Regions from separate parts of the Halomonas sp. GXIMD04776 genome, predicted to be linked through region 1. Evidence: predicted binding sites of a transcription regulator. Region 1 holds the regulator's gene; the other holds the start of a gene.
What was found. The regulator FNR, encoded in region 1, switches genes on or off when oxygen is low (the NO sensors DNR and NnrR bind a similar motif). The targets are predictions, from matches to a motif close to TTGATNTANATCAA.

Region 1 (3,384 bases):
GCACTGCACTTCATGCCTCGGTTGGCTAACGAGAATGACTCGAGCCCGCTATCCGGAGATAACCGATGACTAGCCCCCGTATCCTGATCGTCGACGACCATCCGCTGTTTCGCCGCGGTGTTCGCCAGCTGATCGACATGGATGACAACATGCTGGTAGCCGGGGAAGCGTCCAATGGCGCTGACGCCGTGCGCATGGCGGCAGAGCTCGACCTGGATCTGATCCTGATGGATCTGCACATGGCGCAGGTGGATGGTCTGGAAGCCCTAGGACAGATACGCGGTGCCGATATCGATACGCGCATCGTCATGCTGACCGTATCCGATGCCAACGAGGATATCGTGGCGGCACTTCGCGCCGGGGCCGATGGCTATCTGCTCAAGGACATGGAGCCCGAAGATCTGCTGGTGCATATCCAGCAGGCGGCCAAAGGCATTATGGTTGTCAGCCCGCAGCTGGCGACCATCCTTGCTGACGCCATCGGTGGCAGGCGAACCGCCTCCGTCGATGTCCTGACGACCCTGACCTCTCGGGAACGGGACATTCTGCGTGCGCTTGCGAAGGGACGCAGCAACAAGATGATCGCACGACAATTGGCCATCACCGAAGGCACCGTCAAGGTACACGTCAAGCATCTACTCAAGAAGCTGAATTTGCGCTCCCGAGTAGAAGCTGCCGTCTGGGCGGTCAATCATGGCGCGGTATGATTCCTGTTCTCGCCATGGCTATCGAAGCACTTGTTTCAACAGCTTAGTTTAACCACTTCTTTCAAGAATCGGTGACATCCTCGATCCAGGTCAGGGCCGCCACGGCCGCCGGAAAGCCCAGGGTGGGGATCGACATCATCGCCACTTGCTTGAGCTCCTCGGCATCGATGGATTCTTCCAGGGCGCGCCTCGCGTGGGAATGCACCGCCCCTTCGGATCGGGCCCCCACGGCCAGCGCCAGCTTGACCAGGCGACGTGTGCGCTCATCCAGTGGCCCAGACTCGGCGCAGGCCTCTCCCAGGGCAGCATAGGCACTCCATACTTCGGGGTACTGCTCGGCGACTTCGCCGGCGCCGGAAGGTAGATTCTGCTGAGACATAAAGACATACTCCTTATAAAGTTAACGTCATGATTGCCGACAATAATCTAGGTATGACCTTGCGCCAACATCCGATTTTCATCCTTTCATTCTTGGGCACCTGTCAATTTAACCTATACTATGTGCCTGCAACCATCGAGACCTTGCCCTCTTTTAGTTAGAATCGCTCATATAACTCAGGCAAGGCTCACAGTGAGGAGGAAAAAATGTCCCTGCCCCGCGTTGCCGCACTCAACGAGACGCGAGACAACTGTCGCGATTGTCGTCTGCGCGAACTGTGCCTGCCGGATTCGCTTTCCAATGCGGATGTCATCAAGCTCGAGAAGATCGTGCAACGTCGCAAACCCATCTCTCGCGGCGACTATCTGTTCCAGGCAGGGCATCCCTTCACTGCCATCTATGCAGTGCGTACCGGCTCGATCAAGACCTCGAGCTTGCTGGCCAACGGCGATGAGCATATTACCGGTTTTCATCTTCCCGGTGAGGTAATCGGGCTTGAGGCCATCACGTCCGATCGGCACCCCAACGCCGCCATCGCCATGGAAACCTCGAGTGTCTGCGAGATCCCCTTCCACTCCCTTGAAGCCTTGGGAGAAAAGGCCCCCGGACTGCAGCAGCAGTTAGTTCGCATCATGAGTCGCGAGCTGGTGACCGAACAGGGGACCGCTCAGCTACTGACTCGGCGCTCCGCGGAACAGCGCCTGGCAGCCATCCTCTTGAATTTTTCGGAGCGCTTTGCCAATCGAGGCCTCTCCGCCAGCCGCTTCCGCCTGCCGATGTCGCGTCTGGATCTAGGCAATTATCTCGGACTGGTGCCGGAAACAATGAGCCGGACCTTCCGCCGTCTGGAGGAACAGAAGCTTCTCAACATTGCCGGCAAGGAAATCAACATCGTCGACAAGCCTGCCTTGACGGAGCTCGCCTATGGTGCCGCCCCGGATGTTGGCTCGGCTTCACGTTCACGTCATGCGTGATACCTCTACTCAAGACGTGTCTACGTAACGCCGGTGGCCTCTGTCCCTTGAGCGATGTTTGATTAGACGTGACTCAAGTCAACACAGGGCGTGTCGACGCTGGCTATAGTGAGCGTAAAAATCCTTTCTCGAAGGATACGAGATGGTTGCTCACTCGACGCTCGATCGTGTCTTACTGAAAAAATACGCCAGCATCGCCCCGTGTCATGCTCCCTATTTCCCTCTGACGCTATTACGCGAAGGCTTCTCGCCCCGGGACCATCGCCTGGCGGCTCAGGCCAGCAACGAGGATCCCATCCCCAAGCCACTCTCGGTTTCCCTATACCTATCAGACTGCCATGAGCTGGATGGACCGGATGCCTGTCACAAGACGAGCGTTCATCACAAAGCCCGTATTCATGAATATCTTGGCTATCTCGAACGGGAAATCGGTTTGCAAGCCGCACTTTTCGATAGTGATCGTCTCGTCGAGCACATTCATGTGAGTGGCGGCTTGTCGACATGCATGAAGTACGCGCAGTGGGAAAGGCTGTTTGGCGTATTGGCGCAACGTTTTCGTCTGGCTCAGGACGACCAGCCCACCTGCACTATCGATGTGGACGCGAATGACACTTCCGAAGGTCACATAGCGCTGCTCGGCGAGCTGGGATTCACTCATTTGAATCTAAAGGTTCAGCCCAGCGAGGAAGCCCTCGCGCTTCTTGTCGACGCCGCGCGAGATGCGTATTTCCATGCGATAAGCATGACGATGATCCTTGCCCCTCCCGGGCAGACGCTTGCTGGCTTCGATGCGAACCTGGCCACGTTAATAGCGCTACGACCGGACCAGCTCAATCTGTGTCACCCTCGCCCCGCCGGCACACGGACCAATGCCGCAGCGCTCACTCCGGCGCGTTTGCAGCACGCCATCCTGTCACTCGCGGCCGCCGGCTATGTGCATCTTGGCCTGGGCCATTTCGCCCTGACCGACGATGCCCTGGCGCAGGCTTGGCGCCAAGGCACGCTAAGCTACAACTTACACGGGTACTCTTCTCATGCGGCTTGCGATCTGATCGGCCTGGGACCGGGTGCGCTCAGCCATATAAACGATAGTTACAGCCAGAATGCCCAACAGATACCACGCTATTACAGGCATCTCGATCAGAGACAGCCGCCGATCTGGCGCGGGCATGACCTGCGTTTCGACGATCTGCTACGGCTTGACATCATCCATTGCTTGCTCTGTTGGCAGTGGCTTGACGTCACCGCGATCGAAGAGCGCTACCGCATCGTCTTTCGCAATTATTTCGCACCGGAACTGACCGCCTTGGCGCCCTTCGTTGAG
Region 2 (3,384 bases), on a different contig from region 1:
TACGCGGCGCCACCAACAAGATTGCTCGGTTGCTGGCTGACGATGCTCAGGGCAACGGGGTGATTGCCGCTTCCGCCGGCAACCATGCCCAAGGCGTGGCCCGGGCTGCTGGCCTCGCAGGACTTCGCGCCGTTGTGGTCATGCCGACCAACGCGCCTTTAACCAAGATAGAAGCCTGTCGCAAGATGGGCGCCGAGGTTCATTTGCATGGCACCAACCTGGAACAATCTACCGAGCTTGCCCTGGAAATTGCCCAGCGGGACAATCTGGCTTTCTTGTCTCCCTACGACGACTGGGATGTGATCGCCGGCCAGGCCAGCTGTGGTCTCGAAATGTTAGAGGACGCGCCGGACACGACGCTTGCCGTGGTGCCCCTCGGGGGTGGCGGCCTGCTGTCCGGGGTGGCGCTGGCCCTCAAACTGCAAAATCCTGCCATTCGTGTCGTCGGCGTACAAACCGACACCGTGGCACCTTGGCGGCGCTTTTTAGTGGATGGCAGCATCGAGGAAGTCGCTCCCGATGCCCACACCATCGCCGATGGCATCAAGGTCAAGCGTGCCGGCAAGCTGACCCGCCAGGTCATCGCCTGCTACGTAAACGATATCGTCACCGTCAGTGACAATGCCATCGCCGAGGCCATCGTCACCCTGCTCGAACATACTCATACCATCGGCGAAGGGGCCGGGGTCACCGGCCTGGCTGCCTTGATGAGTGGAAAGATTCATGTCAGCGATCAAGACCGGGTCGTCTGCGTGATCTCGGGTGGTAACGTGGATATGAGCCTGGTGGGCCGCTCCATCGACTATGGCCTCGCCTCCAGCGGCCGCCTGATAAGCCTTTCGGTCACTATTCAAGATACGCCAGGCAATCTCGCCCATCTGCTCGATACCGTGGCCAAGCTCAGCATGAACATCCGTCACGTGGAACATCGTCGCGGCGAACTCCATGTGCCTGTCGGCATGACACAAGTGATTCTCGAGATGGAAACCCGCGGCCCCGAACATCAAAATCAATTAGTCGCCCTGCTTCAGGAAGAGGGGCTGCAGGTCAACTTGCTGATGGCCAGTGGCGGTAATGACTAGATTGCGTGTCACTCGTTCATTGAATGACCGATTCGCAGAGAGGCTTTACTCTTTCCGGCCCGCCTTTATCGGCGGGCTTTTCGTTACGATTTCAAGCAGGTACAAAATTACTTCGCCTGCGTATCTACTCGCCTGAAACATGACATAAATCAAGGCGCGCCGCCGTGCTTCGGTTACGCTACTCCCAGTTCGTAGCGCTATCATCATGCTACGCTCATGCCCCAGCATTGGATGTGCCCTGCGCCGCCAGGGGCGATTATTGGGATTCAATCAAGGAGTCTTCCCATGCGCGTAACCCCCCTTCTGACCGGTGCCATTTTCCTGGCCTCCATGACCGCAGCCTCCTCGGTAATGGCCTATGGCCAAGGCGACTTCTATACGCGTTTTGGTGTGGCCAAGGTCGCTCCGAAAAGTGACAACGGCGATTTGAACGCTCTCGGTATCAACGAGATCGATGTCGGTGACGATAGCGCCTTCGCCTTCACTCTGGGCTATCGCTTCCTCGACCAGCTAGGTATCGAGCTGCTGGCTGCGGAGCGCTTCGAGCACGATATAAAGCTGGATGGTGCCAACGTGGCGTCGACCAAGCACCTACCCCCGACCCTGACCCTGCAGTACTACCCCTTCGGTGGAACCGACTCCCGGGTACAGCCTTACATCGGTGCCGGCGTGAACTACACCCGCTTCTCGGATGAAACACTCGATCTTCCCGGTGCCGATCTCGACCTGGACGACTCCTGGGGCTACGCCGCGCAACTCGGCGTCGACCTGTTGATCAGCGAACACTGGGCACTCAACGCTGCCGCCTGGTATCTGGATATCGACAGCGATGCCACCGTCTCGGCTGGGGGTGCCAACTACGATACCGAAGTGGAAATCGATCCGCTGGTGGTCATGGGTGGTCTGAGCTTCCGCTTCTAAGACTCAGCGTTTTTCGGATCTTCATAAGACGGCCCAGGGGGTCGTCTTCTTGTTGTTGGCTTGGCCCTGGTACGATTTGCGTTTTCATGCTTTCCCCCTAGGCTTGGATCAGGAGAACAATTTACGACAGGGAGAAAACGATGAAGCCTTTCCTGCTTGCCACGAGCCTCACCTGCGCCACTTTCATTACGCCATTCCCCGCCTTGGCGGCCTCTCAACAAGAGGTCCTCGAGGCCGCCCAGCAGCAGGAGCAGGCATTGCTCGAGACGCTGGAAACCTTGGTCAATATCGACTCCGGTACCGGTGACGAGCAAGGGCTCAATAAGGTCGTCAGCATACTCGAACAGCGTCTCGAACGGCTTGGCGCCGAGATCGAAACACGGCCTGCACCGAAGTTCGGTGGTAAAACACTAATCGGCACCCTAAACGGTGACGGCGATCAGAACATCATGCTGATGATCCACTACGACACCGTGTTCGGCGAAGGCGAAGCAGAGAAACGCCCCTTTCGCACCGAAGATGGGCGTGCCTACGGCCCCGGTGTCGGTGATGCCAAGGGCGGGATCGCGGTGATCTTGCACGCACTGAAGATACTCGAAGAACTTGATTTCAAGGAGTACGGCACTCTGACGGTAGTCTTCAATCCGGACGAAGAAAAAGGCTCTCTCGGTTCACGAGAGGAGATTCAACAGCTTGCCAAGGATCAGGATGCCGTACTGGTCTTCGAGCCAGCGCTGGGTGAAGACGATGTGGATGCGGTTACCGTAGTGACCAAGGGCATCAACTACGTCTTCCTCGACGTTCAAGGCCGTGCCTCCCACGCCGGTAGCGCTCCGGATCAAGGACGTAACGCGATCATGGAGCTCTCCCACCAGCTTCTGCAGCTCGATGAGCTAGGCAATGCCGACAAGAAGACCACTCTCAACTGGACCATCGTCGACGGCGGCACCAAGCGCAATATCATTCCCGAACAAGCCCACGCCGAAGGCGATATGCGCTACTTCGATGCCAGCGAATACGATCGGGTCATGAAGGAAGCCAAGAACATCATTCAGGACAAACTCATCGACGGCACGACGGTGGATTTCCATATCGATAAAGGCCGTCCGCCGATGCCAGCCAACCCCCAGACCCAGGCGCTGGCCGAGCAAGCACAGCAGATCTACACGGAACTGGATCGCAACCTCGAGGCCATCGAGATCGGTGGCGGCACCGATGCCGCCTATGCCTACAACCCGGACGCCGATAAGCCGGCGGTGCTGGAGTCCCTGGGGCTGGTGGGAGGGCGTTATCATAGCGCCGATGAGTTCATCGTACTCGACAGCGTGGTACCGCGGCTCTACCTGGCGACTCGCATGATCATGACGCTCTCTGAGCAAGA

Region 2: a site for FNR is predicted at 1,222-1,235, ahead of ACPF7Z_RS18840 (OmpW/AlkL family protein). Genes of this name have one in related genera too.

What each region holds. Positions count from the first base shown of each region.
Region 1 covers NZ_JBNCAN010000003.1:199,073-202,456, forward strand. The annotation lists gene ACPF7Z_RS03220 (histidine kinase) at 1-69, shown strand, start outside; gene narL (two-component system response regulator NarL) at 66-707, shown strand; gene ACPF7Z_RS03230 (carboxymuconolactone decarboxylase family protein) at 769-1,086, opposite strand; gene fnr (fumarate/nitrate reduction transcriptional regulator Fnr) at 1,293-2,060, shown strand; gene ACPF7Z_RS03240 (hypothetical protein) at 2,203-3,384, shown strand, end outside.
Region 2 covers NZ_JBNCAN010000039.1:3,590-6,973, reverse strand. The annotation lists gene ilvA (threonine ammonia-lyase) at 1-1,082, shown strand, start outside; gene ACPF7Z_RS18840 (OmpW/AlkL family protein) at 1,368-2,003, shown strand; gene ACPF7Z_RS18835 (glutamate carboxypeptidase) at 2,144-3,384, shown strand, end outside.